Regions from separate parts of the Pseudomonas sp. 273 genome, predicted to be linked through region 2. Evidence: predicted binding sites of a transcription regulator. Region 2 holds the regulator's gene; each other region holds the start of a gene.
The links. The regulator sigma-54, encoded in region 2, starts transcription at its own class of promoters, with help from an activator protein. The targets are predictions, from matches to a motif close to ANTGGCATNNANNTTGCTNT.
Positions count from the first base shown of each region.

Region 1: the regulator sigma-54 is predicted to act here: its motif matches at 2,089-2,108, upstream of PKO50_RS25925 (pilin).
Region 3: the regulator sigma-54 is predicted to act here: its motif matches at 1,205-1,224, upstream of flgA (flagellar basal body P-ring formation chaperone FlgA).

Region 1 covers NZ_CP116775.1:5,677,594-5,687,524, reverse strand. The annotation lists gene PKO50_RS25935 (type II secretion system F family protein) at 1-221, opposite strand, end outside; gene pilB (type IV-A pilus assembly ATPase PilB) at 225-1,928, opposite strand; gene PKO50_RS25925 (pilin) at 2,155-2,556, shown strand; gene PKO50_RS25920 (hypothetical protein) at 2,616-4,514, shown strand; gene PKO50_RS25915 (glycosyltransferase family 2 protein) at 4,515-5,390, shown strand; gene PKO50_RS25910 (UDP-N-acetylglucosamine 2-epimerase) at 5,392-6,480, shown strand; gene PKO50_RS25905 (hypothetical protein) at 6,477-7,301, shown strand; gene PKO50_RS25900 (hypothetical protein) at 8,242-8,910, opposite strand; gene PKO50_RS25895 (hypothetical protein) at 8,934-9,251, opposite strand; gene PKO50_RS25890 (class I SAM-dependent methyltransferase) at 9,248-9,931, opposite strand, start outside.
Region 2 covers NZ_CP116775.1:5,555,727-5,565,657, forward strand. The annotation lists gene mlaD (outer membrane lipid asymmetry maintenance protein MlaD) at 1-407, opposite strand, end outside; gene mlaE (lipid asymmetry maintenance ABC transporter permease subunit MlaE) at 407-1,204, opposite strand; partial or broken gene PKO50_RS25370 (ATP-binding cassette domain-containing protein) at 1,212-2,012, opposite strand; gene PKO50_RS25375 (KpsF/GutQ family sugar-phosphate isomerase) at 2,256-3,230, shown strand; gene PKO50_RS25380 (HAD family hydrolase) at 3,231-3,755, shown strand; gene lptC (LPS export ABC transporter periplasmic protein LptC) at 3,764-4,333, shown strand; gene lptA (lipopolysaccharide transport periplasmic protein LptA) at 4,320-4,856, shown strand; gene lptB (LPS export ABC transporter ATP-binding protein) at 4,856-5,581, shown strand; gene PKO50_RS25400 (RNA polymerase factor sigma-54) at 5,796-7,298, shown strand; gene raiA (ribosome-associated translation inhibitor RaiA) at 7,375-7,683, shown strand; gene ptsN (PTS IIA-like nitrogen regulatory protein PtsN) at 7,696-8,160, shown strand; gene rapZ (RNase adapter RapZ) at 8,162-9,019, shown strand; gene PKO50_RS25420 (HPr family phosphocarrier protein) at 9,051-9,323, shown strand; partial or broken gene PKO50_RS25425 (ZIP family metal transporter) at 9,349-9,931, opposite strand, start outside.
Region 3 covers NZ_CP116775.1:5,061,781-5,071,711, forward strand. The annotation lists gene cheR (protein-glutamate O-methyltransferase CheR) at 1-137, opposite strand, end outside; gene PKO50_RS23015 (chemotaxis protein CheV) at 233-1,165, opposite strand; gene flgA (flagellar basal body P-ring formation chaperone FlgA) at 1,304-1,993, shown strand; gene flgM (flagellar biosynthesis anti-sigma factor FlgM) at 2,127-2,444, shown strand; gene flgN (flagellar export chaperone FlgN) at 2,485-2,952, shown strand; gene PKO50_RS23035 (flagellar brake protein) at 3,043-3,792, shown strand; gene PKO50_RS23040 (MFS transporter) at 3,829-5,154, opposite strand; gene PKO50_RS23045 (glutamine synthetase family protein) at 5,346-6,584, opposite strand; gene PKO50_RS23050 (inorganic phosphate transporter) at 7,076-8,683, opposite strand; gene ppk2 (polyphosphate kinase 2) at 9,000-9,920, opposite strand.

The sequences.
Region 1 (9,931 bases), 120 kb from region 2:
TGCCGAGTGAAGAGAGCTATGTCCATGGGCTTGATGCTTTTGCCCTTGCTCAGCAGCGAAATGCCTTTTTTGCGTACCTTGGTCGGGTTGATACCCTGCTTGCGCAGTTGCGCCTTGACCAGCGCGGTATTGGTACCGGAAAGCTCCCCTTTTACTTTCCCACCCTTGCGGTCCGTACCCTCCCAGGTAAAGACGCTTATCTTCACTGCTTTTTCCGCCATGGATTAATCCTTGGTCACGCGGTTGACTTCCTCGAGGCTGGTAATGCCTTGCATGGCCTTGAGCAGGCCCGAGATGCGTAGGTCATTGAAGCCTTCTTTGCGGGCTTGCTCCGCGATCTGAATGGAGTTGCCTTCCTCCATGATAATCCGCTGCAGCGCAGGCGTGATTTTAACCACTTCATAAATACCCACGCGACCCTTGTAGCCATTCTTGCAATTTTCGCACCCCACGGGGGAGTACAGCTTGAAGCTGCCGATCCGCTCCTCGGGGAAGCCCTCATGAAGCAGGGTTTCGCGTGGGATATCGTGCTCCTTCTTGCAGTGGGTGCAGAGCTTGCGCGCCAGGCGTTGGGCGATGATCAGGTTGGTCGATGTAGCCAGGTTGAAGGAGGCCACGCCCATGTTCAGCAGGCGCGTGAGGGTTTCTGCGGCACTGTTGGTGTGCAGGGTGGACATCACCATATGGCCGGTCTGCGCGGCCTTGATGGCGATCTCGGCGGTTTCAAGGTCGCGGATCTCACCGACCATGATCACGTCCGGGTCCTGGCGCAGAAAGGCGCGCAGGGCCTGGGCGAAATCCATGCCCTGGCGAGGGTTGACGTTGACCTGGTTGATACCCTCCAGGTTGATCTCCACCGGGTCCTCTGCGGTGGAGATATTGATGTCTGGGGTATTGAGGATGTTCAGGCCCGTATAGAGGGATACCGTCTTGCCCGAGCCGGTGGGGCCTGTCACTAGGATCATGCCCTGGGGCTGCTTGAGGGCTTCCAGGTAAAGTTCTTTCTGCTCCTCCTCATAACCCAGCGCATCGATGCCCATCTGCGCGCTGGCCGAGTCGAGAATCCGCATCACGATTTTCTCGCCCCACAGCGTAGGCAGGGTGTTAACGCGGAAGTCGATGGATTTGCTCTTGGATACACGCATCTTGATGCGACCGTCCTGGGGCTTGCGCCGCTCGGAAATATCCAAGCCGGCCATTACCTTCAGGCGTGCGGAGATGCGACTTGCCAGTTGAATGGGGGGTTTGGCTACCTCGTGTAGCATACCGTCGGTACGGAAGCGCACGCGGTAGACTTTTTCGTAGGGCTCGAAGTGCAAGTCGGAGGAGCCCCCCTTGATGGCGTCCAACAGCATTTTGTTGACGAAGCGGACCACTGGGGCATCGTCGGCGTCCCCTCCGATGGACTCTTCTTTGCGCTCGGTGTTTCCACTTTCGATATCCAGGCCTTCTAGATCGACGTCGCCTAGGTCATCCAGCCCGCCGGTAGCGCTCTCGAAGAGTTTTTCGATGGTATCTCCGAGCTTGTCGTCCTCAACCAGGATGGCCTCAGTGGTCAGGCCGGTACTGAACTGAACGTCGGTAATGGCCTGGTGGTTGGTAGGGTCGGAGATACCCACAAAGAGCTTATTGCCTCGGCGCCAGAGTGGGATGACTCGGTGTTGGCGCACCAGCTTTTCGCTGACTAGCTCCTTGGGAAGACTGTCCTTGTCGATGGCTCCCAGGTCGCAGAAGGCAACACCGAACTGGTCAGCCGCTAGCTCCGTCAATGGGCGGCTTTTCACCAATTTGTTCTGCACAAGATAGGTGACCAACGACAGCTTGTTGCGCTGAGCCTGTTGTTGCGCTTGCTGGGCGCTCTTCTCGTCAAGAAGCTCGGCGATCACTAGTTGGCGGGCGAGGCCGGAGAGCACGACTTGATCGTTCATGGATTCAGGGCCGACAAGGGATTCATCGGCTCTTATAACCCACGCTCTCTCGAGTGCCAAATGCCAGTACGACGAGTGCCATTTTTTGTCAGTTGCTGCCTGTTACCGGCACGAAAAAGCCCTTTGCAGTCGTAGGAAGCCTTGAATATCAATGTAGGAAATTGGCATGGCCTGTGCTTGATAAGCCTCAGGTCATCGGACCGCTACCCTATTCAAGGAGAGTTGCATGAAAGTTCAAAAAGGTTTCACCCTGATCGAGTTGATGATCGTTGTTGCGATTATTGGTATTCTGGCTGCTATTGCTATTCCTGCTTACAGTAAGTACCAAGCTAAAGCTAAGGTGGCTGCGGGCTTGGCCGAGATTTCTGCCGGTAAGACTGCATTCGAAACCCGACTGAATGATGGCGACACCGTCAGTACTGTCGCTCAGATTGGCCTGACTGCTTCTACCTCTAACTGCAACATTAGTGTTACTGGTAACTCTATCGAGTGTGAGCTGGTTCATGCTCCTTCTCAAGTTGAAGGCGGGACTATCACTTGGACTCGCACTGCATCCACTGGCTCTTGGGCCTGTGCTACGGATGGTTCCAAAATTACTGATGAATATGCGCCGAAAGGCTGCCAGTAATTACAGAGCTGAGAAATGGACCGCCTAGGCGGTCCATTTTTTTATTTGAGTTCGAGGGAATGAATCTGAAGCGCAATGTGTTTTTTTTAGTAGCGACTCTCGCATGGGGAGTTTGCTTGTTTGTAGCCTATTCATTTGGGCTGTCCGGGACGTTCTATTACGACGACCTGCGCCCACTATCAGGTCTTTCCACCGTTAACGACCTCTCCTCGGCTATGATTTTTACCCTGGGCGATATCTCCGGCCCGCTCGGGCGTCCGTTGAGCATGCTCAGCTTTCTGCTTAACCTGAATGATTGGCCAAATAACCCTGCTGGATTTCTGCTGATAAATAGCCTGCTGCATGTCATTAATGCAGGGCTGGTGTTGCTTATTGCGCGTGCTGTATTGCTGTTAAGAGGCAGTTCGTATTATATCGCGAATTTTGTAGCCCTTTTGATTGCCGTTCTTTGGTCTGTGCTACCTATTCAGGTTGCCGCGTCCCTTATTATCGTTCAGCGTATGGCAGGGCTTTCGGCGTTCTTCGTATTCTCTGGAGTGCTAGTATACATACATGCACTTCGCTCATTGGATGAGCGTAAATTTGGCAGTGTTCTATATCCTTTGGCAATGCTTGGTGGCATGACGGCCCTCGCGATGTTTGCCAAGGAAAATGGCGCATTGTTGCCTGTCTTTATATTCGTCCTAGAGTTAACTCTGCTCGCAGGTGTGGCTACCGTTGCCCCTTGGCGGAAGCTACGTTTATTGCTTAGCGGTACCGCAACGCTATTGCTGCTGGGATATCTGCTCGTGAGAAGTTTCTTCAGTACCGATTATGCCGGTCGAGACTTTACACTAGGGCAGCGCCTTCTGACGGAGCCTGTAGTGCTTTTTGACTACTTGCGTTCCGCATTTCTCCCGGATCCATTCAATATCAGTCCATTCCATGATCAATACCCAATACTGAGAACACTCGGCTGGGGAAACGGGCTGGCGATTGTGGTCTTGGGCGGAGGCTTGGTTACTGCCCTGCTGCTGCGCCGACGTCTCCCGGTCCTGTCGTTCGCTGTATTGTGGTTTCTCGCCGCGCACGTGCTTGAGTCGAGCGTTGTTGGTCTGGAACTCTATTTTGAGCATCGCAATTACATTGCTCTCTTTGGTCCTTGTCTGGCGATTGGCTGGGGGGCGTTCGGTCTTGCGCAACGCTATCGCAAGATTGCTCTCAGTGTGGTCATCGCCTATTGCTTCGGGCTTTTCGCCATCCTCTGCCAAGTGACGGCACTATGGGGTAAGCCGTTGGATGCGGCGCTAGTGTGGTTCGATAGCGCCAGGGGCTCTCCCCGGGCTGCCGAGCATCTCGCCCAGATGTTCTTGAACAAGGGGAAAGTTTATGAGGCGGGACGTGTCATGGACATGCAGGCCGAGCGATGCCCGAGTTGCGTTGGCTCGACTGTGCAGGCGATGCAGTTGTCGTGTGTCGAGGGCCGGAATGCTGATGTGCGCAAATATTACGAGCGCGCACTGAGCCTGGCTTCAACCTCCAATCTAGGGAGTGCTCCGTCGGCGTTGACAGGCGCTTTCAAACAAATCGAATCGGGGCAATGCAAGGCCCTCACCTTCAATGATTTACGGCGGCTGAACGATGCCATGGCCAAGGCTCAGGAGCAGGGCGGGGCTAATCACTATCTGCTGCACTTGTATTCTAACCTACAGCGTTTGGCCGTAGAGCGGGGCGATGATCAGGATGCGATGCTCTATCTGCAGAAGGTTTGGGCCATTAAGAACGATCCTGGTGTGGCAGAGATTCTGGTGGGCTACTGGTTGCGCCAGCAAGAGTTCGATAAGGCACGTGATTTTGTCAGCGGCGAAATGTGCCGAGGCTTGCCGCTCAATCCCTGGTTGGCGGACGCACGGCGTGAACGCTGTGCCGCGGCGATGGCGCATATCGAGAAAGAATCTTCAAAGCCTAAGGAGGGATAAGTGGAGGAGCGCGGACGAGATCTCTCGATTATATTGCCGGCCAAGAACGAAGCGCAGGGTCTATTACTAGTGCTGCCGGAACTGCGGCAGTTGTATCCGTTGGCGGAGATCATCGTTGTCGACGACGGTTCCGCCGACAAAACTGCTGAGGTGGCGAGCAGCCTGGGAGCCAAGGTGGTTCGTCATCCTTATAGCAAGGGCAATGGCGCGGCTATCAAGACTGGCCTGCGTAATGCGGGTAGGTCTGTGGTGGTCTGCATGGATGCCGATGGCCAGCACTGTCCTGCGGATATCGAACTGCTATTGAGCAAGCTGTACGACGGTTATGACCTAGTGGTCGGCTCCCGCTCCGGTACAGCCCAGGCCGGAATGCATCGTGGCTTGGCGAACGCCTTTTACAATCGCCTGGCCAGTTGGATGGTGGGGCAGCCGGTGGCGGACCTCACGTCTGGATTCCGCGCGATGCGCCGGGATTTGGTTGAAGAGTTCATATGTCTGCTGCCGAACGGCTTCTCATACCCGACCACTACAACCATGTGTTTCTTCCGCGCAGGGTACTCGGTGGCATATGTGCCCGTGGACGTGAAGCCGCGCTTGGCGGGAACTCATAGCCACATCAGGCTGTTTCGTGATGGCATTCGCTTTCTGATGATCATCTTCAAGATCGGCACGCTCTACTCGCCGCTGAAGATCTTTCTTCCCATTAGCGCCAGTCTATTCTCCCTAGGACTGGGTTACTACCTTTACACCTTTATAGAATATTCACGCTTCACGAATATGAGTGCATTGTTGTTCACAACATCTATCATGGTTTTCCTGATGGGACTGGTCTCTGAGCAGATCACAAATTTGCTCTATAGCCGCATCGGGGAATGACATGATCTACGTTGTGTTGGGCACTAAGGCACAATTGATCAAGATGGCGCCGGTGCTGATGGAATTACGTGACCGAGGTCTTGAGTACAAGTTTATCTCAACAGGACAGCATAAGGAAACGACAGACGATATCTTGGCTAATTTCCAGATCTCTGGTCCGGAAGTGGTACTGTATCAAGGACATGATATTGTTTCGATCCGGCAGATGTTGGCTTGGGGGATTAAGGTAGTTGCTCGTGCGTTCCGTTCTCGCCAAGTATTATTTCCTAAAAATAACGGTTTGGTACTTGTGCATGGTGATACCGCCTCGACCCTATTGGGAGCATTGATTGCCAAGCTGGCGGGGCAGAAGGTTGGCCATGTGGAGGCCGGACTACGCTCCTACAACTACTTTCATCCTTTTCCCGAGGAGTTGATACGAATAGCAGTTGGCCGCCTTGCCGATATCAGGTTTTGCCCTGGTCAGTGGGCAGTTCAAAATGTTTCAGGGTACCGTCTGGGACGAAACGTTGATATTGGAGCCAACACTTTGCAGGACTCGCTTAGGATAATTTTGAGCAGACATTCGAGTCTTGATCTACCGATCCCCGACGAGGAGTTTGGGGTCGTCAGCATTCATCGTTTTGAAAATATTAAGGACAAGCGTTCTCTACTAAGAATTGTAGAGTTAATTGAGCTTATTTCTGGTCAGTTTTCGCTGTTGTTCATTCTTCATAAGCCTACCGAACGTAAGCTTCGGCAGTTTGGACTATTTGATAGGCTGTCCGCTTTGCCGGGGGTGGAGTTTCGGCATCGCTACGACTATTTGAGGTTTATGCGCTTGGTGATGGCTGCAAAGTTTGTTATTAGTGATGGTGGAAGTAACCAAGAGGAGTGCTTTTATCTAGATAAGCCTCTTTTACTGTTACGTGCTGCAACCGAACGTCAGGAAGGATTGGGGAAGAACTGTGTGCTTTCGGAGTATGCACCAGTGAAGGTTAAGGAATTCATGGAGTCGTTACGGGAGCGTCAACCCACTATGCCTAATGAATTACTGGGTTCACCATCTGCTCGGATCGTTGATGTTTGTGAAGAGTACTGCGTGGAATGACGAGAAAGTATGCAGTTCGCCTCGATATTGATACGACGGTTTGTGCGCGCAAGCTGATCGATGTTGTTGAACTTGGAAATAGGCTGGGAGTTAAATTCACCATATTTGCCAATATGGGGCGCTCTGTAAGTTTGTCAGCTGCATTTTTACGGCGATTATCTCAACGATCAGTTCGGGGTAATCCGACAGAGCCGATGATGAAGCTGTCAATACGCGATAAGATTGGATGGAAAGGTATTTTGGAGAGTATTCTGATAAACCCTGAGTTGCACAGGCTCTCTGCTGATGCATTGCTCAAGGCACGCGACAGTGGCCATGAAATTGGGTTGCATGGTGGGTTAAATCACAGTTTATGGCACTTTGCAGCTAGCTCTATGGACGCTGATCAAATGCATAGATTTCTGACCCCGGCTATCGAGCGCTATCAAAATATCTTAGGTTACAACTCCTTTGGTTTCTCTAGCCCTGGATTCAAGAGTAGCCAGCCTGCATATGAGATTCTGGCGGGGGCTGGGTGTGCTTATCTGTCTGACTTCATTGATTGTACAGGGAGAGTAAGATGTTCTCCATGTGGATTGCCCGACGTTCCCGTTACGCTTAGTGCAGCGAATACTGTCGATTTTCTAGAGTGGTATGTCGCTTCGGGTGCAAGTAGCCCGTTGGAAAATGCAATTGAGCAAAGCATTGGTGAGGATGGGTTTGGGGTTTATTATTCGCATCCCTGCTTTATTGCAGGGAAGGGAAAACAGGTATTTTCCCAATTTGTCTGTGCTCTAAGAGAACAGGCAGAAATAGTTACCATGAGCGAACTGGTCTTATAAGATTTTATGTGGGGTTATATGCTTGAAAACAAGCGTAAAGAAAGATGCTAAGACAAAGGTTAAGACTAGCTGAATAGATCTATCTAATATAAGTACAGCTAGAAGTGTCCCTTGATCTAACCCTAGCCAAACACCAAGCGCCGTCAGTGAGAGCTCTTTATATCCAAGGTTTCCCGGTGTTAATGAAGCAATGGAGAGTAGGACGCTGGCTGTGGATAAAAGAATGCAGTCCGTAAGTTTAAACGACATCCCTGTACCATCCAATAGCTGGTAAGTAATTGCGCTTGCGATGGCTATTTGTAGTGTATTAAGTATGGATAAGTGTAATGTGTCTCTAATGGTTAGGCTTTTAAAGGGCTCGGTCAGACTTGTTAACCAAGGCCTTGGTTTGCTTTTTCGTATAACGTATAGAATTAGTGCGATCGCTCCAAGTAGGCCTAGGCTAATGGCCGATAGGGCTAAACTATTAGGTATAAGTTTTGGCGCGTAGCCTATGATCGCCATTGTGATCAATATGCTGCATAGAATATTAAAAACAGATGAAATTAAGAATTGTGCTGCGCTCGTAGTTATCGAAATGGAGAGATATTTTTTTAAGATGGCTGCGCGGCTGGTGAACTGTGCAAGACGGAATGGAGCTATGTAGTTGAGGGCGCTAGATATTTGATTGACGCCAATGAAGAATGCTATAGATTTTGTTGGAGTGATTTTGTCGGTTAATGACTTTATTATTAGGGCATTGATTAGGTGAAACGCTATATAGAGAATCAAGATTATGAAAAGGTTTTCCCTAGGAAAGCTTAATAGAGCGTAGAGGTCACCTCTATGCAGATAGCAGTAGCCCGCAAATACAATTGATATAACGATGGGGGTTAGTTTTTTTACTATTTTTTTAATTTGCATCGAATAAATTTGATGAAAGGGGTGAGGTCTTTGAGGTCTATATGAGCAAAAGCCCAGTTTCTTTTTTCAATAGCTCTTTCAGCACTATTTTTTTCATGTATGAGGGGGCCTTAAGAAAGGCAAGAGGCAAGCCTTCATGAATCCATAGCGCGGTGACTCTGCTCTTAGCCTCTGTTGGTGTAATGCATCCAGTTAATGCTTGATGATAAAGCTTTGGGAAGTTTATGCCAAGCTGCTCACCAATTGCATGCTGTAGCCAGAACCTGCCGTTAATCTCAATTAGCCACAGTGTTTCATCTTCCAGAATAGCCTCTAATTCAAAAATTCCTTCATAGCTAATGTGCCGGAGAGCGCTCTCCGCTAATTTTCTAAGGCGCGCTCTTATTTCTTCTGAGTCAATCGTTGATACCATTACTGCTGTTCCTCCTGGGTGAGGGTATTCCAGCAGTTTTCGCGTGTATATTACTGTGTGCAGTTTTCCCGCTAAGAAAAGTCCAGCAATGGAAAGATGATTGTATATATTAGAGTTGAGTCTCTGTTGCTTTACGTAGGTTGATGCATTTCTAACATATTTTGTTGTATATAAAAAACCTTTATCTACAAGGCTGGAGTCGATAAAGGATTTTCTTGGTTTTATTATTTCTTCCGATCTAGTAGGGACTTTATCGGCAAGCCGCGTTAGGGGAGTCGGAAAGCATGGCGACATTATTTGGAAGAATTTGAGCTTGTCTAAAATTGTTTCTGAGCAGTTATAGGGAGTTTTAAAGAATAAAAAACCATGTTCTTGAAGTGTGGAAGAGTTTTTTGCAATAAACTCAACCCAGTAATCGCTTGTGGGGTATAGAGTCTTGGGGGGGGGGCTTTTAATGAAAGTAATGTTTCTAGAACCTCCTGCTCGTTTTTTGAGAGAAGCCTCAGTCCCTTCGCATATTTTGTAGACATTGCTGGTGAGCAGTCATTGAAGTCTAGAATGATAGAGTTGGGGTCTTTTAGTAGCCTGGCAATGGCTAGTGCATTTGCACTTCCGCCGAGAATGATGTGGCTCATGGTTTTATTATTAGAGTCAATTCGTTCGCAAAGAAAAGGCTTTTGTGAAGGCCGAGTTTTTGAATGACTGGCAAAAGCCAGCGGCAGTTTCTTTGTGAAAAATTCTCGAGCATATTGTCATGCGGCACTATTTCGAATGGGCAGCCAATCGCCGTCCCTATCTCAATAAGCTCTCCCTTTGAGTATCTGCGAAAAGAGAATAACCTATTTCCCATGATGCATTTCCCATTGCTTATTAGCGTGTCTAGGTAGTTGTGTTTGTTATGTGCAAATATATAGGCGATTGATTTTGTTACTCGTGTCTGCTCTTGAATTATTTTTATGGCGTCGGAGTTGTTGAAGTATATTATCAGACCGGAGTGAAAAGTGACGCCGAAGTGCCTGTCGCGGAAAGGAAGATTAAAAGCATCTGCCGCGCAGTTAAGTATATTTTCGGTTTTTCTATTGACCATTGATAGTTCGTTAAGATCTGTTGCTACGAAGATTTTTTTGGAGAGATTCTTTGCTAGGTAGCTCAAGTCCTTGGCGCTGAAAGCTCCTTCTTCTAAGAAGCTTTCAATTTCATCTAATAAGTTTATTTGTTTTAGATGACTTATTATGAATTCTGCTCTTTTGGGGCGACCTTTTTTATAGGTACTGACATTGTCTAGATAGAGTTTTTCCCAATCCAAATTTTGAGG
Region 2 (9,931 bases):
AGCGCGGACTGGGTGTCGTGGATCACCCCGCCGTCGGCGAGCATCTTGTCGTCGCCGCCGACGCTGATGCCGATGTACTTCTCGCCCAGCAGGCCTGCGGTGAGGATAGACGCGGTGGAGTCGTCCGGCAGGTTGTTGACGCTCTTGTTGATCTCCATGGTCACCCGGCCACGGTAGCTGTCGTGGTCCAGGTCCACGGCGACCACCTTGCCGATGGTCACGCCGGCCATGGTCACCTTGCCGCGCACGGTCACGCCGGCGACGTTGTCGAAGTAGGCATACAGCTGGTAGGTGTCGGTGGAATGCCCGATGGTCAGTCCACTGACACGCAGGGCCAGCAGCAGCAGGGCCAGCAGGCCGCCGAGAAGAAACAGGCCTACACCGATTTCCAGGGTGCGGGTTTGCATCAGAAGTCTCCAAACATCAAAGCGGTCAGTATGAAGTCCAGCCCCAGTACCGCCAGGGAGGCATAGACCACGGTTCGAGTCGTCGCGCGGCTGATCCCTTCGGAGGTCGGCTCGCAGTCATAGCCCTGGAACACGGCGATCCAGGTCACAACGAAGGCGAACACCACGCTCTTGATCACGCCATTGAGCACATCCTCGCCGAATTGCACGCTGTTCTGCATGTTCGACCAGAAGGAGCCCTCGTATACGCCCAGCCAGTCGACGGCGACGGCGGCGCCGCCCCAGATGCCGACCACGCTGAAGATCGCCGCCAGCAGCGGCATCGAGATGAAGCCGGCCCACAGGCGCGGCGCGATCACGTAGCGCAGCGGGTCGACGCCGATCATCTCCAGGCTGGAAAGCTGCTCGGTGGATTTCATGTTGCCGATCTCGGCGGTCAGCGCGGAGCCTGCGCGGCCGGCGAACAGCAGGCCGGTCACCACCGGGCCCAGTTCGCGCAGCAGGGTCAGGGCCACCATCTGCCCCACCGCCTGCTCGGAACCGTAGTCCTTGAGGATGTTGTAGCCCTGCAGGGCCAGCACCATGCCGATGAAGATGCCCGAAACCACGACGATCGCCAGCGACAGCACGCCCACCGAGTACAGCTGCTTGACCAGCAGCTGGCCCATGCCGCCGGGCACCCGGCGGCCGAGCACGGCGTGGCCGAGGAACAGCGTGGAACGGCCGAGCGCCTCGAGCACGTCGAGGCCCGACCGCCCGAGCAGGCGGATCCGCTCGAGCAGTGAAGTCTTGCGCATCAGCGTTCCCCAGCAGGTCGGCGCGGTAGTCGCGCGCGGGATAGTGGAAGGGCACCGGACCATCCGGGATGCCTTTCATAAACTGGCGCACGCGCGGATCGTCGAGCTCCTTGAGCTCCGCCGGCGTGCCCTGCCCCAGCACCTTGCCGTCGCCGACGATATAGATGTAGTCGGCGATGCTGGCGGTTTCCGCCAGGTCGTGGGAAACCACGATGCTGGTGATGCCCAGGGCGTCGTTGAGCAGGCGGATCAGCCGCACCAGCACGCCCATGGCGATCGGGTCCTGGCCGACGAAAGGCTCGTCGTACATGAGTATCTGTGGGTCCAGGGCTATCGCCCGGGCCAGTGCCACGCGGCGCTTCATGCCGCCGGACAGCTCGTCCGGCATCAGCTCGACGGCGCCGCGCAGGCCCACGGCCTGCAGCTTCATCAGGACGATGTCGCGGATCATCTCCTCGGGCAGGTCGGTGTGCACCCGCAGCGGGAAGGCGACGTTCTCGAACACGTCCAGGTCGGTGAACAGCGCGCCGCTCTGGAACAGCACGCCGAACTGCTTGCGCATGTCGAACAGGTCGGCACGGGCCAGCTTGGGCAGGTTCTGCCCGTTGACCATGACGTCGCCCCTGACCGGGCGCAGCTGTGCGGCGATCAGGCGCAGCAGGGTGGTCTTGCCACAACCGGACGGCCCCATGATGCCGGTGACCTTGCCGCGCGGAATACGGATATCCACGTTGTCGAAGATGGCGCGGGTACCGCGCTTGAAGGTAACCCCCTTCAGCTCGACAGCGTATTTTTCATCGGTGCTCATAGAACTCCTTGCATGACGGCCCTGTCCCTGCAATGCCCCGTCGAACCGCCGGAACACGGTGACGCAAGACAGGCCGAACGGCGGCGAACTATAGCACTGGCGTGCGCGGCGGCCCAAGGCCCGCCACCGGCGATTCAGCTCGGATTCAGGTTCGCGTGTGCAAGATCCGGTATCGGCAGGGTGAAGCCCGGACCGCTTTACCGTTATAATCTCGCCCTTCACTTCGCCCCACGCGATCGGAACATGAGCCAGAATCACGATTTCATCCAGTCGGCACAACGCACCATCGGCCTCGAGCGCGATGCGGTGGATGCCCTGCTGCCACGCATCGGGGCCGATTTCTCCCGAGCCTGCGAGCTGCTGCTCGCCTGCAAGGGCCGCGTGGTGGTGGTCGGCATGGGCAAGTCCGGGCACATCGGCCGCAAGATCGCCGCCACCCTGGCCAGCACCGGCACCCCGGCGTTCTTCGTCCACCCGGCCGAGGCCAGCCACGGCGACATGGGCATGATCACCAGGGACGACGTGGTCCTGGCGCTGTCCAACTCCGGCTCCACCGCCGAGATCATCACCCTGCTGCCGCTGATCGCGCGCCTGGGCATCACCCTGGTGAGCATGACCGGCAACCCCGAGTCGCCGCTGGCCAAGGCCGCCGCGGTGAACCTGGACGCCAGCGTCGAGCACGAGGCCTGCTCGCTGAACCTGGCGCCGACCTCCTCCACCACCGTCTCCCTGGTGCTCGGCGACGCCCTCGCCGTGGCCCTGCTGGAGGCCCGCGGCTTCACCGCCGAGGACTTCGCCTTCTCCCACCCGGGCGGCGCCCTGGGCCGGCGATTGTTGCTGAAAGTGGAAAACATCATGCACGTGGGTGAAGAACTGCCGCAGGTCTCCCCCGGCACCTCGCTCAGCGGCGCCCTGCTGGAAATGACCCGCAAGGGCCTGGGCATGACCATCGTCCTGGGCGAGGACGGCCGCCTGGCCGGCGTGTTCACCGACGGCGACCTGCGCCGCACCCTGGACAAGGGCGTGGACGTGCGCACGGCCACCATCGACCAGGTGATGACCGTGCACGGCAAGACCGTGCGCCCGGACATGCTCGCCGCCGAAGCCCTGAAGATCATGGACGACCACAAGATCAACGTCCTGGTGGTGGTCGACGGCGACGACCACCCGGTGGGCGTGCTGCACGTCCACGACCTGACCCGCGCCGGAGTCATCTGAATGACCGCAGACCTGCTGCAACGCGCCAGTGGCGTGCGCCTGGCGGTGTTCGACGTGGACGGCGTGCTGACCGACGGCAAGCTCTACTTCCTGCCCGACGGCGGCGAGTTCAAGACCTTCAACACCCTCGACGGCCACGGCATCAAGATGCTCATCGCCTCGGGCGTGCGCACCGCCATCATCAGCGGCCGCAAGAGCGCCGTGGTCGAGCGCCGCGCCCAGAACCTGGGCATCGAGCACCTGTTCCAGGGCCGCGAGGACAAGCTGGTGGTCCTCGACCAACTGCTCGCCGAACTCGGGCTAGGCTATGAACAGGTCGCCTACCTGGGCGACGACCTGCCCGACCTTCCGGTCATCCGCCGGGTCGGCCTGGGCATGGCGGTGGCCAGCGCCGACGCCTTCGTTCGCCAGCACGCCCACGGCGTGACCCAGGCGCGCGGCGGCGAAGGCGCGGCCCGTGAATTCTGCGAACTCATCCTGCGCGCCCAGGGCAACCTCGAGGCGGCGCAGAGCGCCTACCTGTAGAGCCGGATATGCCGAAGACCCTTCGCCAGAAGCTCCTCCTCGCCCTGATCGCGGTCCTGCTGGTCGCACTGGGCTACTACTGGAACGTGCGCCTGGACTTCAACGAGCGCCAGGTCACGCCCAGCAACGACGCCATCGACTTCTACGCGGCCAATGCCCACAGCCTGCAGTACCGCGAGGACGGCAGCCTGGCCTACGAGATGACCGCCGATCGGCTGGAACACATGAAGGCCACCGACGTCACCAACGTCACCACGCCGGACCTGTTCTTCTTCCGCGAGGGCCAGCCGCAGCCGTGGCACGTGCAGAGCGTGCGCGCCGAGGTGGGCCCGGAAGGCAAGCAGGTCGAACTGATAGACAACGTCCGGGTCCAGCGCACCGACGCGCAGAACCGCACCCTGCTGCTCACCACCACGCGCATGACGGTGTTCCCGGACAAGGATTATGCCGAGACCAGTCAACCCGTTAAGATCACCGAGCCCCAAGGGGTGACCACGGCGGTAGGCATGAAAGCGTATCTGAAAGACAGCCGGATGACCCTGCTGTCCAACGTAAGAGGTCAGCATGAGGTTCGTTAAAACCTTCCCCCTTTTCCTCGGCCTCGTCGCCAGCCTGGGCAGCAGCGCAAGCTGGGCGCTGCCGACCGATCGCGAACAACCGATCCGCGTGCAGGCCGACAGCGCCGAGCTGGACGACAAGCAGGGCGTCGCGGTCTACCGCGGCGACGTGGTGGTGACCCAGGGCAGCATGAAGCTGACCGGCAACACCGTCACCCTCAAGCAGAACAAGGACGGCGAGATCGAGGTGGTCACCTCGGTCGGCAAGCCCGCCTACTTCGAGCAGAAGCCGGCGCCGGAAAAGGAAATCACCAAGGCCTACGGCCTGACCATCCAGTACTTCGTCACCCAGAACCGGGTGATCCTGATCGACCAGGCCAAGGTGATCCAGGAAGGCAACACCTTCGAAGGCGAGAAGGTCGTCTACGATACCGAACGGCAGATCGTCAACGCCGGCCGCGCCACGGGCACCCAGGTGACCACCCCGCGCCCGCGCATCGACATGGTCATCCAGCCCAAGAAGAAGCAGGATCAAGCCCAGTAATGGCCACGCTCACCGCACAGCACCTCGCCAAGAGCTACAAGGGTCGCCAGGTCGTCCGCGACGTCAGCATGAGCATCGACAGCGGGCAGATCGTCGGCCTGCTCGGCCCCAACGGCGCCGGCAAGACCACCTGCTTCTACATGATCGTCGGCCTGGTGCGCGCCGACCAGGGCGTGGTCCGCATCGACGAGCAGGACGTCACCAACCTGCCCATGCACGGCCGCGCCCGCGCCGGCATCGGCTACCTGCCGCAGGAAGCCTCGATCTTCCGCAAGCTGTCGGTGGCGGACAACATCGGCGCCATCCTCGAGACCCGCGCCGACCTCGACCGCAACGGCCGCAAGGAAGCCCTGGAGAGCCTGCTGGAGGAGTTCCACATCCACCACATCCGCGACAACCTCGGCATGAGCCTGTCCGGTGGCGAGCGCCGCCGCGTGGAGATCGCCCGCGCCCTGGCCAGCTCGCCGAAGTTCATCCTCCTCGACGAACCCTTCGCCGGCGTGGACCCGATCTCGGTGGGCGACATCAAGCAGATCATCCACCACCTCAAGGCCAAGGGCATCGGCGTGCTCATCACCGACCACAACGTGCGCGAGACCCTGGACATCTGCGAGACGGCCTACATCGTCAACGACGGCCAGTTGATCGCCGAAGGCGACTCCACGGCAATCATGGCCAACGAGCTGGTCAAGGAAGTCTACCTGGGCCACGAGTTCCGCCTCTGAGCCCCCACGCCCCGGCCTCGTGCCGGGGCGCAGGCACCCCATCACGTCGGCCCGACCGACCGACATCAGATTTATGCGTAAACGCCCTAGGCAAAGTCCGAGAATTCAGGCATATAATTTGCTTCCTAGCGGCGTTCCGGAGCTTCGGCCCTGGCGCCCGTAGTCGTGGATATGGCGCACTACACGCCAGCGAACAAGGTGCCAAGTTCCAGCCATGAAACCATCGCTTGTCCTCAAGATGGGCCAGCAGCTGACGATGACCCCGCAGCTGCAACAGGCCATCCGACTGCTCCAACTCTCCACCCTGGACCTGCAACAGGAGATCCAGGAGGCGCTGGAATCCAACCCGATGCTCGAGCGCCAGGAAGAAGGCGACGACTTCGACGCTAGCGACCCCTACGCCGAAGGCGCGGAAACCCCCGCCAACACCAACGCCAACTCGCAGAGCGAAAGCTTCCAGGAAACCACCACGCCCAGCGCCGACAGCCTGGACGAGGACCAGTGGGCCGAACGCATCCCCAACGAGCTGCCGGTCGACACCGCCTGGGAAGACGTCTACCAGACCAGCGCCAGCAGCCTGCCCAGCAACGACGACGACGAGTGGGACTTCACCGCCCGCACCTCCGCCGGCGAGAGCCTGCAGAGCCACCTGCTGTGGCAGCTGAACCTCTCCCCCATGTCCGACACCGACCGCCTGATCGCCCTCAGCATCATCGACGGCATCAACGACGACGGCTACCTGGAGGAGTCCCTGGAGGACATCCTCGTCTCCCTCGACCCCGAGCTGGACGTCGAGATGGACGAGGTGGAAGTGGTGCTGCGGCGCATCCAGCAGATGGAGCCGGCCGGCGTCGGCGCGCGCAACCTGCGCGAATGCCTGCTGCTGCAGCTACGCCAGATGCCCGCCAACACCCACCTGCTGAACGAGGCCCTGCGCCTGGTCGCCGACCACCTCGACCTGCTCGGCAGCCGCGACTACACCCAGCTGATGCGGCGCATGAAGCTCAAGGAAGACGAACTGCGCGAGACCATCGAGCTGATCCAGTCGCTGCACCCGCGCCCGGGCTCGCAGATCGAGTCCGGCGAGGCCGAGTACGTGGTGCCGGACGTGATAGTGCGCAAGCACAACGAGCGCTGGCTGGTGGAACTGAACCAGGAAGCGGTGCCACGCCTGCGCGTCAATTCGCAGTACGCCGGCCTGGTGCGCCGCGCCGACTCCAGCGCCGACAACACCTTCATGCGCAACCAGCTGCAGGAAGCCCGCTGGTTCATCAAGAGCCTGCAGAGCCGCAACGAGACGCTGATGAAGGTGGCGACGCAGATCGTCGAGCACCAGCGCGGCTTCCTCGAGTACGGCGAGGAGGCCATGAAGCCGCTGGTCCTGCATGACATCGCCGAGGCGGTGGGCATGCACGAGTCGACCATCTCGCGGGTCACCACGCAGAAATTCATGCACACCCCGCGTGGCATCTTCGAGCTGAAGTACTTCTTCTCCAGCCACGTCAGCACCTCCGAGGGCGGTGAATGCTCGTCCACGGCGATCCGCGCCATCATCAAGAAACTGGTCGCGGCAGAAAGTCCGAAAAAGCCGTTGAGCGACAGCAAGATCGCTGGTTTACTGGAGGCACAGGGCATTCAAGTGGCACGTCGGACAGTCGCCAAGTACCGGGAATCCCTCGGGATAGCTCCGTCGAGCGAGCGCAAGCGACTGGTCTGATTGACCCAAGCCAAGGTGTTCCGGCGGCAGGCCCCATAACCTGCCACTTATACACGGGCAATAAGGAGAAAGCGGTATGCAAGTCAACATCAGTGGACATCAACTGGATGTGACCGACGCCCTGCGCGACTACGTCGGCGAGAAACTCGGCCGACTGGAGCGCCACTTCGACAAGATCACCAATGTTCAGGTCATCATGGAGGTCGAAAAGCTGAAACAGCGCATCGAGGCCACCCTGCACATCGCCGGTGGCGAAGTGGTGGCCTGTGCCGAACATGAAGACATGTACGCAGCCATCGACCTGCTGACCGACAAACTCGACCGCCAACTGATCAAACACAAGGAAAAGTACCTCGAACGCCAACAGGGCGTTGGAGTCCGCTAACCCCCCTCCCCTATGATCCGACTTGAGCAGATCCTGTCCCCCGGCCGTTCCCTGGTGAACGTGCCGGGCGGCAGCAAGAAGCGCGTACTCGAACAGATCGCCAACCTGGTCGTGAAAGACCTTCCCGGCCTCGACGCGCAAGACATCTTCGAAAGCCTGGTGGCCCGCGAACGCCTGGGCTCCACCGGCTTCGGCAATGGCATCGCCATTCCCCACTGCCGCCTGACCGGCTGCAAGGCGCCGATCAGCGCAATCCTTCACCTCGATGCACCGGTGGACTTCGACGCCCTCGACGGCGCCCCGGTCGACCTGCTGTTCGTCCTGCTGGTACCCGAAGCGGCCACCGAGGAGCACCTGGAGCTGCTGCGCCAGATCGCCTCCATGCTCGACCGTTCCGAGGTGCGCGACCGCCTGCGCCGCGCGAGCGATGGCGACGCGCTGTACCAGATAGTCGTGGAAGTGCAGAACGGCCACTAGCATGCGCCTGATCATCGTCAGCGGCCGTTCCGGCTCCGGCAAGAGCACTGCCCTCAACGTCCTCGAGGACAGCGGCTTCTACTGCATCGACAACCTGCCGGCCAGCCTGCTGCCGGACCTGGCCCAGCGCGCGCTGCTGCACACCGAGCTGATGCACCCGCAGGTGGCCGTGTCGATCGACGCGCGCAACCTGCCCAGCCAGCTCAAGCGTTTTCCCGAGCTGCTGCAGGAGGCCCGCGACAAGCACATCCAGTGCGACGTGCTGTACCTGGACGCCGACGACGAGACGCTGCTCAAGCGCTTCTCCGAAACGCGCCGGCGCCACCCGCTGACCACCGACAACCGTTCCCTCGCCGAGGCCATCGCCGACGAGGAGCAACTGCTCAGCCCGATCGCCGACCTCGCCGACCTCAAGCTGAACACCACCAACCTCAACCTCTACCAGCTGCGCGACGTCATCAAGCTGCGCCTGCTGAACAAACCCGAGCCGGGCACCGCCTTCCTCGTCGAGTCCTTCGGCTTCAAGCGCGGCATGCCGGTGGACGCCGACCTGGTGTTCGACGTGCGCTGCCTGCCCAACCCCTACTGGAAACCGGAACTGCGCGAGCAGTCGGGCCTGGACAAGGACGTGCAGCAATACCTCGCCGAGCAGCCCGACGTGGAAGAGATGTACCAGGACACCCTGGGCTACCTGAACAAATGGCTGCCGCGCTTCGCCGCCAGCAACCGCGCCTACGTCACCATTGCCATCGGCTGCACGGGCGGCCATCATCGCTCGGTCTACCTCGCCGAGCGCATCGGCAGTGCCCTGAGAGCCACCCTGAAGAACGTGCAGATTCGCCACCGCGACCTGAGCTAGCAGCAGATAACGAAAGGACAGCCCCCTCGCGATGCCCGCCCTCGAGATCACCATCATCAACAAGCTCGGCCTGCATGCCCGCGCGGCGGCCAAATTCGTCGGCGTGGCCGGCCGCTTCCCGTGCCAGGTCCGCGTCGGCCGCAGCCCGGAGAGCACGGTGGATGGCAAGAGCATCATGGCCGTGATGATGCTGGCCGCGGGCAAGGGCACCAACCTGCACCTGAACGCCGAGGGCGAGCAGGCCGACGAGGCCCTGCAGGCGCTCGTCGACCTGATCAACAACTACTTCGACGAAGGCGAGTGACCGCCCGCCCGCACGACGCCGGGTGCTAGCCCAGCGACGTATCCAGCACCATCATCAGGCAGAAGCCGACGATCAGCCCCAGGGTGGCCTCCCCGGCATAGCCACGGCGCTGCGATTCCGGAACGATTTCCCGCACCACCACGTAGAGCATGGCGCCCGCCGCCAGGGCCAGGCCCCAGGGCAGCAGCATCCGCGATACGCCCACCAGCCAGGCGCAGAGCACCGCGAACAACGGCTCGACCAGCCCGGAAGCCGCGCCGGCCAGCATCGCCTTGCCCCGCGACATGCCCGCCCCGCCAGCACCAGCGCGATCGCCAGGCCCTCGGGCACGTCCTGCAGGGCGATGCCCAGCGCCAGGCCGCCCGCCCCTTCGACCTCGCCGCCGGCGGCGACGCCCACGGCCATGCCTTCGGGAATGTTGTGCAGGACGATAGCCGCGACGAACAGCAGGATGCGCGCGGGGATGGCCGGCCCCGGCGCGTCCCGCAGGTCATGCTGGGCATCGTCCAGGACCCGCCCGGCCAGCATCAGCCCCAGCGCCCCCAGGGCCATGCCGAAGCTCACCAGCAAGGCCGCGTAGAGCGGCGAGCGGCCACTGGCCTCGACCG
Region 3 (9,931 bases), 490 kb from region 2:
CTCCTGATGCCCTGCTGCTCCATCAGCTTGTTCAGGCGGCTGGCGACCAGGTACTGCTTGTTGGCACCCAGGACGATGCCGCAGGCCTTCTCCAGGAAATCCCGGAACAGCTCGAATTCCATGTTGGTCGATGTCACCGATCACGCCTCTTTCCAGTTGGCCCGGCGCCGGTCCGGACGCCAGGCGGCCGGGGTCGCCCCCGGCCGTTGCAGACTACCCCGAAGTGCCCTCCTCAGCGTGCGTCCGCCGCCTTGATGCGCTCGACGACACGCGCCGCCAGGTCATCGGGCCGGAACTTGGCGAGGAAGTCGTTGGCCCCGACCTTCCGCACCATCGCCTGGTTGAACACCCCGGACAGCGAAGTATGCAGGAGAATGTGCAGGTCCTGCAGCCGCGGATCGTGGCGAATCTCCGCGGTCAGGGTGTAGCCATCCATTTCCGGCATCTCGATGTCGGAGATCACCATCAGCAATTCCTGGCCCGGATTGCCAGCAGCGGCAAGCATCTGTTGAAGGTAGTCCAGCGCCTGGCGTCCGTCATTGAGCGCGAGCACTTCCACGCCCACGGTCTCCAGGCAGCGGATCAGCTGCTTGCGCGCCACCGAGGAATCGTCCACCACCAGCACCCGCTTGCTCACCGCCTGGGCCTGGGTGTCGGCGTCGATCACGCCTTCGGAGATGTCCTCGCTGGTGGGCGCGACCTCGGCGAGGATCTTCTCCACGTCGATGATCTCCACCAGTTGCTTGTCCACCCGCGTCACCGCCGTCAGGTAGTGCTCGCGGCCGGTGCCCTTGGGTGGCGGATGGATCTCCTCCCAGTTCATGTTGACGATGCGCTCCACCGAATGCACCAGGAAGCCCTGCACCTTGGTGTTGTACTCGGTGATGATCACGAAGCTGTTGTTGATCTCGCGCAGGCCGCGACGGCCGGTGGCCATCGACAGGTCGAGGATCGGGATGGTGCCGCCGCGGATGTTCGCCACCCCGCGCACCACCGGGCTGGACTTGGGCATCACGGTCAGGCGCGGGCACTGCAGTACCTCCTTCACCTTGAACACGTTGATGCCGTACAACTGGCTGCCATCCAGCCGGAACAGCAGCAGTTCGAGACGATTCTGCCCAACCAGCTGCGTCCGCTGGTTGACCGAATCCATGACTCCGGCCATTGCGCCCCCTTCGTATCCGCCGTGCCGCGCATGGCGACAATCGGCACGAGCCTTGCTTGAAGTCGTGGCATGAAACTGCCAACGACGTTTTTCCGACGGCCCCGAGCCCATGTCCGGTCACTCTGTGGAGTGCTGTGCATGCTGGGCGCATTCGCCCCGGGTCCGACCTGGGCCGACGACTTTACCGCGCCCGAGATTCTTATCGGCTCCACCCAGGGCTTTCTTGAGTTCAAGGTGGAAGATTATCTGCAACGCAGCGGTATCGACGCGCGCTACGAGATAGAAGTGGCACGCATCGACCCGCGCCTGCGCCTGGCGGCCTGCGACAAGGACCTGACGCAGTCACTGGAAAGCCCCGCGCAGCCCGTGGGACGCGTCTCGGTGCTGGTGCGCTGCGACGGTTCCTCGCCCTGGTCGGTGTACGTGCCGGCCCAGGTCAAGCTGTTCCGCCAGGTGCTGGTGACCACCCTGCCGCTCAAGCGCGACCACGTGCTGGAGCCGGGCGACATCAGCCTGGTGGAGCGCGACATCGGCCTGCTCAGCCAGGGCTACCTGACCGACCCGCAGCAGGCCGTCGGGCAGAAGCTCAAGCGACCGACGGTCAGCGACCAGATCCTCGCCCCGGTGTTCCTCGAACAGGCCGCGGCAGTGCGCAAGGGCGACCAGGTGGTGATCCGCGCGCAAACCGGCACGGTCAACGTGGTGATGCCCGGCGAAGCCATGGCCGACGGGGTGCCCGGCGAGCAGATACGCGTGCGCAACCTGCGTTCGCAGCGCATCATCAGGGCCCGGGTGGTGGAACCAGGCGCGGTGCAGGTCACGCTCTAGCGGCGGAAGTCTGGCGCTGGCGCGCCCGCCTTCACTAAACTGTGCGAAGGTGCACGAAAAACCGCCCTAAAGTTTTCTGGATGTCAGCCGAAACCTACAGGCAAGCGTCCTAAACCCGCAGAGGTTCACTACCATGGTCATCGACTTCAACCGGCTGAACAATGCCAGCGCGCCGGTCTCCACCGGCAGCACCGGCAAGCCCCAGGCCGGCCGTGGCGAAGCCGCCGGCAGCGAAAGCGCCGGCAGCGCGCAGGCCACTGGCAGCGGTGAGTCCGTGCAACTGAGCAGCACCGCCCAGCAATTGCAGAAAGCCAGCGACCAGCTGAAAGACCAACCCGTCGTCGACTCGGAAAAGGTCGCGCGGCTCAAGCAGGCCATCGCCGATGGCAGCTACCAGGTCGACAGCCAGAAAGTCGCCGGCAAACTGCTCGACTTCGAATCCCAGCGCTGAGCGCGGGGTTTTCCAAGGACGCCCTGAACGCCGAGCCGCCATGCCGAACGCCAGCCTGCTCCACCTGATCACCGAGGATATCGGCGCCGCCGAGGCTCTTCTGCAGCTGATCGAGGATGAATTCCACGCCCTCGAGGCGCGTGACCTGGAGCGCCTGCAGGGCCTGCTCGAAAGCAAGCTGCCGCTGCTCCAGCAGCTGGAGCGCAATGGCCGCCAGCGCAGCGAGGCACTGCGCCAGGCCGGCGTCAGCAGCGACCGCGCCGGCCTCGCCGCGCTGGCCGCCCAGGGCAAGGTGGCGCCGACCACCGTCGAACTCAGCGAGCGCCTGGCGGCGCTGCTGGAACAGTGCCAGCAGGCCAACTTGCGCAACGGCCGCGTCATCCGCAACGACCAGCACGCCACCGGGCGCCTGCTGGACATCCTCCGCGGCCAGGACACGCCCAGCCTCTACGACCGCCGCGGCGGCGCGACCCAGGGCAACCGCCAACGTCCCCTCAGCCAGGCCTGAGCCCTGGCGCCCGGCCAGGCGATGCGGCAGAATGCCATCGCCTTGCAAAAGAAAATTCCCACAATAAATACATCTGGAGATCGTAGGACCGTGGCAAGCCCGTTCGCCGAGGAAAATGGCCCGCAACCGCCGAAGACGCTCAAGGCGGCCGTGGAGATCCAGGCCAACCTGCGAATCCTGATGGACAGCCATGACCCGCTGGTGATCAGCTTCGCCGAGCGCAACCAGCGTTTCCAGAGCTTCGTCGTCGCGGTAGACCGCGAGCGCAACCGCGTGGCCCTCGACGAACTGATTCCCAATGACGGGGAACGTTTCCTGCAGAACGGCGAGAGCTTCCGCATCGAAGCCTTTCACGAAGGCGTGCGGATCGCCTGGGAATGCCAGCAGGGCGCGCAGTTCAGCGAACTCGACGGCGCCCGCTGCTACTGGCTGCCGATGCCGCCGGAAATGCTCTACCACCAGCGCCGCAACGCCTACCGCGCCACCCTCAAGCAGACCCAGCCGGTCACCGTGGAACTGGCCGGCGACAAGCTCAAGGCCGCCCTGACCGGCAACCTGCTGGACATCTCCGCCACCGGCTGCAAGGTGCGCTTCGCCGGCGACGTGCACGAGCGCCTGCAACCCGGCCAGCTCTACGAGCGCTTCACCGCCCGCCTGCCGTTCGGCGCCATCACCGTGGAAGTGGAACTGCGCCACGTGCACTTCGACGAGAAGGTCAACACGAGCTTCGCCGGGCTGCGCTTCAACCGCATGAGCGGCCTGGAGCAGCGCCACATCGAACGCTTCGTCTACCAGCTGCAGCGCGAAGCGCGGCGCTTCGAGAAAGACGAGCTGTTCTAGCGCCCGCCAGCCAGCGGGCGCTTCCCTTCCCCTGCCCTACCCCGGCCGGCTCTCCTCTTCCTCCTCGGCCACGGCAGGCGCCTCGGGCTCCGCCGGCGCCGGAGCGGTCTTCATCTGCTCCGTCACCGTCTCGTCGGCCACCCGCGGGTCGAGCGCCGCCGACAGTGGCGAGGTGGCCAGGCTGTCCGGCGTGGGCACGTGCTTGACCGGCGCCTCGTCGACGCGGTGCAGGCCGCTGACCTTCTCCGGGCGCACGCGCCAGATGACGATCAGCGCACAGGTCGCGGCGAAGGCATAGAGCATGTTCGGCCCGAAGGCGCGCATCAGCGCGCCGGTCGCCAGCGGGCCGATGCAGGCGCCGACGCCGAAGGTGACCAGCAGCATGGCGGTCAGCGATACCCGCCGTTCACCCTCGACGTGGTCGTTGGAGAAGGCCACCGCCAGCGGGTAAAGGGTGAACTGCACCAGGCAGACCATGAAGCCCATGGGCACCATGGCCTCCATCGGCAGCGACGGCAGCGCCGCCAGCGGCAAGGCGAACACCAGCAGCAGGATGCCGGCGTTGCGGATCAGCAGCGCGCGGTCGTAGCGGTCCGACAGCCAGCCCAGCGGCCACTGCACCAGCAGCCCGGCGAAGATGCATACGCCCATGAACACGCCGATCTGCTCGACGCTCAGGCCCTGCTCGGTGGCGTACAGTGGCGCCAGGCCGTAGAAGGAACCGATCACCAGCCCGGAGACCAGCACCGTGGTCAGCGACTGCGGCACCCGCTGGATGAAGAAACGCGGCTCCAGCGGTGCCGGGCGCAACGGCGCGGGGTGGACCTTGTGGGTGATGGACACCGGGATCAGCGACAGGGCGAAGGCCAGCGCGATCATCATCGGCAGGTCCGGCCCCAGCCCCGGGTGCACCACCAGGATCAGCTGGCCGGCCACCAGCCCCAGGTAGGAGGCCACCATGTAGCCGGCGAACACCGCGCCGCGCTGGCGCGCCTCGGCCTGCTCGTTGAGCCAGCTCTCGATGACCATGTACTGGCACATCATGCCCAGGCCGATGAGCGTTCGCAGCAGCAGCCAGATCGCCGGCCAGCTGGTCAGGCCGATGCCCAGCACCGCCGCGGTGACCAGGCCGCCGCAGGCCACGTAGGCACGGATGTGGCCGACCCGGGCGATCAGCCGGTGGCCGATCTTGCCGCCCAGCACCAGGCCCAGGTAGTAGGCCGCCATCATGGCGCCGATCCACAGGCCGTCGACCTTCTCGGCAGCCAGGCGCAGGCCCAGGTAGGTACTCAGCAGGCCGGAGCCGGTCAGCAGGGTGAGGGTGGCGAAGTAAAGCGCACGGAAGGCAGTGAAAATCCGCATCGGACCTCCGGTCCAAGACGGGCGGCAGGGCGCCGCCGTACTACACAAAGCCGCCCGCGCGAAGGCGGGCGTTCGCTACCAGCCTAGAGCCTGGCGCGAGGCGCGTCGAGCCCCATGACGGGTACGCGGTGGAAGGCGTCGTCCACGGCAAAGCCGGTGGTCGGGACCCGCCGTGGCGGGCCCCGCGCAGGTCACGCCTGGGCAGCGAGAACGCGCCGCTCCCAGGGGCTGATCTCGTCGAAGAAGCTGGTCAGCTCCATCTCCTTGCTGGCCGCATAGCCATCGACGAATTCGGCGCCGAACATCCGCCGCGCCAGCTCGCTGCGCTTCAGGCGGCGCAATGCGTCGTACATCGTGCAGGGCAGCAGCAGCTCGTCCGGCACCTCGAACTCGCCCTGGATGGCCGTGTCGGGCTCCAGCTCGTTCTCGATGCCGTGCAGGCCGGCGGCCAGGCTGGCGGCGATGGCCAGGTAGGGGTTGGCGTCGGCGCCCGGCAGGCGGTTCTCCACCCGCCGCGCCACCGGCGGGCTGGCCGGGATGCGCAGGCCGGCGGCCCGGTTGTCGTGGGACCAGCAGGCGTTGTTCGGCGAGGCGTAGGGGTGGCACAGGCGCTGGAACGAATTGACGTTGGGCGCGAACAGCAGGGTGAAATCGGCCAGGCAGGCCTGAAGGCCGCCGATGAAATGACGGAAAGCCGGGGTGGCCTCGCCATCGGCGTCGCTGAAGATGTTGCGGCCCTCGCCGTCCACCACGCTCTGGTGGATGTGCATGGAGCTGCCCGGGGTGTGCGCCAGCGGCTTGGCCATGCAGACCACCAGCAGGCCGTGCTTGAGCGCCACCTCCTTGAGCAGGTGCTTGAACAGGAAGGTCTGGTCGGCCAGCAGCACGGGGTCGCCGTGCAGGAAGTTGATCTCGAACTGGCTGGTGCCCATCTCGTGCATGAAGGTGTCGCGCTCCAGCCCCACCGCGGCCATGCAGCGGTAGACGTCCTCGAAGAACGGGCGCAGGCCGTTGTTGGATGAAACGCTGAACGCCGAGTGGCCCATCTCGCGGCGGCCATCCAGGCCCAGCGGCGGCTGGAACGGCTGGTGCGGGTCCGGGTTGGGGGCGAAGACGAAGAATTCCAGCTCGGTGGCCACCACCGGCTGCCAGCCATGCTCGGCGTAGCGCGCCACCACCTGCTTGAGCAGGCCGCGGCTGGACAGGCCGGAGGGCTGGCCGTCCAGCTCCACCGCATCGCAGATGGCCAGGGCACGCGGGGTGTCGCTCCAGGGCAGGCGGTGCACCTGGGTGGGCTCGGCGACCAGGGCCAGGTCGCCGTCGTCGCTGCCGTAGAAGCGCGCCGGCGGGTAGCCGCCCATGATGCACTGCAGCAGCACGCCGCGGGCCAGCTGCAGGCGCCGCCCGGAGAGGAAGCCCTCGCCGGTCATCACCTTGCCGCGCGGCACCCCGTTGAGGTCGGGGGTGACGCATTCGATCTCTTCGACTCCAGCCAGGTGCTCGGCGAGCGGGCTGCGTCCTTCGCTAGTCATGACTTCTTATCCTTGTAATACGGCCGCACAGGCTGTGCGACCCGTACAAAATACGCACCGGTCGTTCGATATTTCAAGCAGGCAAAGGGGATGTTTCTGTTCGCGAGCAAGCTCGCTCCTACGAAGAGCGCGGCCCCATCCTGTAGGAGCGCGCTTGCTCGCGAACCGCCTCTGGTTTCCCCCGCAGCTCCATCGCGAACAGTGGAGGTGATGGGTATCGCTTCGCTCAACCCATCCTACGGGGCTGCCCCGCCCGCACCATTCCCATGTAGGAGCGCGCCCTGCGCGCGATATCGCGGGCAGGGCCCGCTCCTACGGGTTACGCCACACACCGCACCCATGAACGAAAACGCCGCCCCGAGGGGCGGCGCTTCGAAACGGGCGGTCCGTCACAACAACCGGGTGAACAGCCAGTACAGCGAGGCGGACAGCACGATGGCCGCCGGCAGCGTCAGCACCCAGGCCATCAGCAGGTTGCGGATGGTGCGCATCTGCAGGCCCGAGCCGTTGGCCGCCATGGTGCCGGCCACGCCGGAGGACAGCACGTGGGTGGTGGACACCGGCAGGCCGTACATGTCGGCCGCGCCGATGGTGAGCATCGCCACCACCTCGGCCGAGGCGCCCTGGGCATAGGTCAGGTGGCTCTTGCCGATCTTCTCGCCGACGGTCACCACGATGCGCTTCCAGCCGACCATGGTGCCCAGGCCCAGGGCGATGGCCACGGCGATCTTCACCCACAGCGGGATGAAGCGGGTGGCGTCGTCGATCTTGCCCTTGAACGCCTGCAGGCGCGCCTGGGTGTCGGCGTCGAAGCCGCCGACCTTGTCCTTGTCCATCACGCGGATGGTCTCGGAGGCCAGGTACATGTCGTTGCGCACGTTGGCCATGGCCTCGGCGGGCACCTTGGCCAGGCTGCCGTAGTTCTTCACCTCGGCGCCTATGCTGCCGGTCAGCGCGGCCAGCGAGGGCACCAGGGCCGGCTTCAGCTCATGGCTGCGGATGTATTCCGAGAGCACCGGGCGCGGGTCGGCCGGCGCCGTGGCCTGGGTGCTGCGCAGCAGGCCCTGCTGGGTGGCCTCGGCGAGTACCACGAAGGCGGTGGTCTGGTCGGCCGGGATGGTGCGGTTCAGCGCGTAGGCCATGGGTACGGTGCCGATCAGGATCAGCATTATCAGGCCCATGCCCTTCTGCCCGTCGTTGGAGCCGTGGGCGAAGGACACCCCGGTGCAGGTCAGCACCAGCAGGCCGCGGATCCACCACGGCGGCGGCGCCTTGGCCTTGGGTGCCTTGTATAGCGCACGGTTCTTCACCAGCAGGCGCAGGGCCAGCAGCAACAGCGCCGAGCAGACGAAACCGATCAGCGGCGAGAGCAGCAGCGAGTAGCCGACCTTGCTCGCCTGCGCCCAGTCCACGCCGCTGGTGCCGTCACGCCCGTGCATCAGCGCGTTGGCCACGCCGACGCCGATGATCGAGCCGATCAGGGTGTGCGAGGACGACGCCGGCAGGCCCAGCCACCAGGTGCCGAGGTTCCACAGGATGGCGGCGATCAGCAGGGCGAAGACCATGGCGAAGCCGGCAGAGGAGCCGACTTGCAGGATCAGCTCCACCGGCAGCAGGGCGATGATGCCGAAGGCCACCGCGCCGCTGGAGAGCAGCACGCCGAGGAAGTTGAAGCAGCCGGACCAGACCACCGCGAAGTGCGGCGGCAGCGAATGGGTATAGATGACGGTGGCCACGGCGTTGGCGGTGTCGTGGAAGCCGTTGACGAACTCGAACCCGAGGGCGATCAGCAGGGCCACGCCCAGCAGCAGGAAAGGCGTCCAGGTGGTGACCGCGCTGGCCACCTCGTCGACGTCGTGGACCAGGCTCCAGGCGGAGAACAGCAGGCCGACGGCCAGCAACGCATAGAACGCCAGGGCGGTGAGGCGGCCGGGCTTGCCGTCCAGGTGCGGGCGGCCTTCGACGACGGCGGCGCTGGCCAGGGTTTCGCTAGTCATGCGGGAAAATCCGGTTGCGGGGGATGACCGCGCCAGCATGACGGGCAAGTGTGACAATTTATGTCTGGCGAGCCACGAGCGCCCGGCAAGCCAGGCCAAGCGGCGACCCCGCGCAAAGGTCGCCCTGGTGTAGGGCGTATAACCGTTCGCGGTTATACGCCGCCTCACCTTGCTCATCGACCCTGCCTCGGTCGAGCCGGGGAAATGCGTGACCAGCGCCAAGCCCGGAACCGAGCGGGCCGGTAACCAAGGTCAAACGGCGGATAACGCCTGGGGCGTTATTCGCCCTACGCCGCGCCCGGCCCTTGGCGCGGACTCAATACCGCTCAGGCACCACCATCTCCCCCGGCGTCGGAATCCGCACGTAGTCGGCATGGCGCTGGCGCATCGGCAGCTCGACGTGCAGGTGCGCCACCTCCTCGTAGGGCACCTGGCCCAGCAGGTGGTGGATGCAGTTCAGCCGCGCGCGCTTCTTGTCGTCGGCCTGCACCACCCACCAGGGTGCCTCGGCGATGTGGGTGCGCTCGATCATGATTTCCTTGGCCTTGGTGTAGGCCTCCCAGCGCCGCCGCGACTCCAGGTCCATGGGGCTGAGCTTCCACTGCTTGAGCGGGTCGTGGATGCGGCTCAAGAAGCGCATGTGCTGTTCCTCGTCGGTGATCGAGAACCAGTACTTGATCAGCTGGATGCCCGAGCGCGCCAGCATGCGCTCGAACTCCGGCACGCTGCGGAAGAATTCCTCGTACTGCTCGTCGTTGCAGAAGCCCATCACCCGTTCGACGCCGGCGCGGTTGTACCAGCTGCGGTCGAACAGCACGATCTCCCCCGCCGCCGGCAGGTGCGAGACGTAGCGCTGGAAGTACCACTGGGTGCGCTCGCGGTCGTTCGGCGCCGGCAGCGCGGCCACCCGGCACACCCGCGGGTTGAGGCGCTGGGTGATGCGCTTGATCACCCCGCCCTTGCCCGCTGCGTCGCGCCCCTCGAAGAGGATCACCAGCTTGTGCCCGGTCTTCACCACCCAGCTCTGCAGCTTCACCAGTTCGCCCTGCAGGCGGAACAGCTCGCTGAAGTAGCGGCGGCGGGCGATCTTTTCCTCGTCGCCATCGGGAATGTGATCGTCGAACAGCTCGTCGAGGTTGTGCACGTCCTCCAGCAGTTCCAGCTCCAGCTCCTCGTCGCTGTGGTCGAGCAGCTCGCGGTGGATGCGGCGGATCAGGTTGTCGTTGCTCAGTGGCATGGCCGGGACCT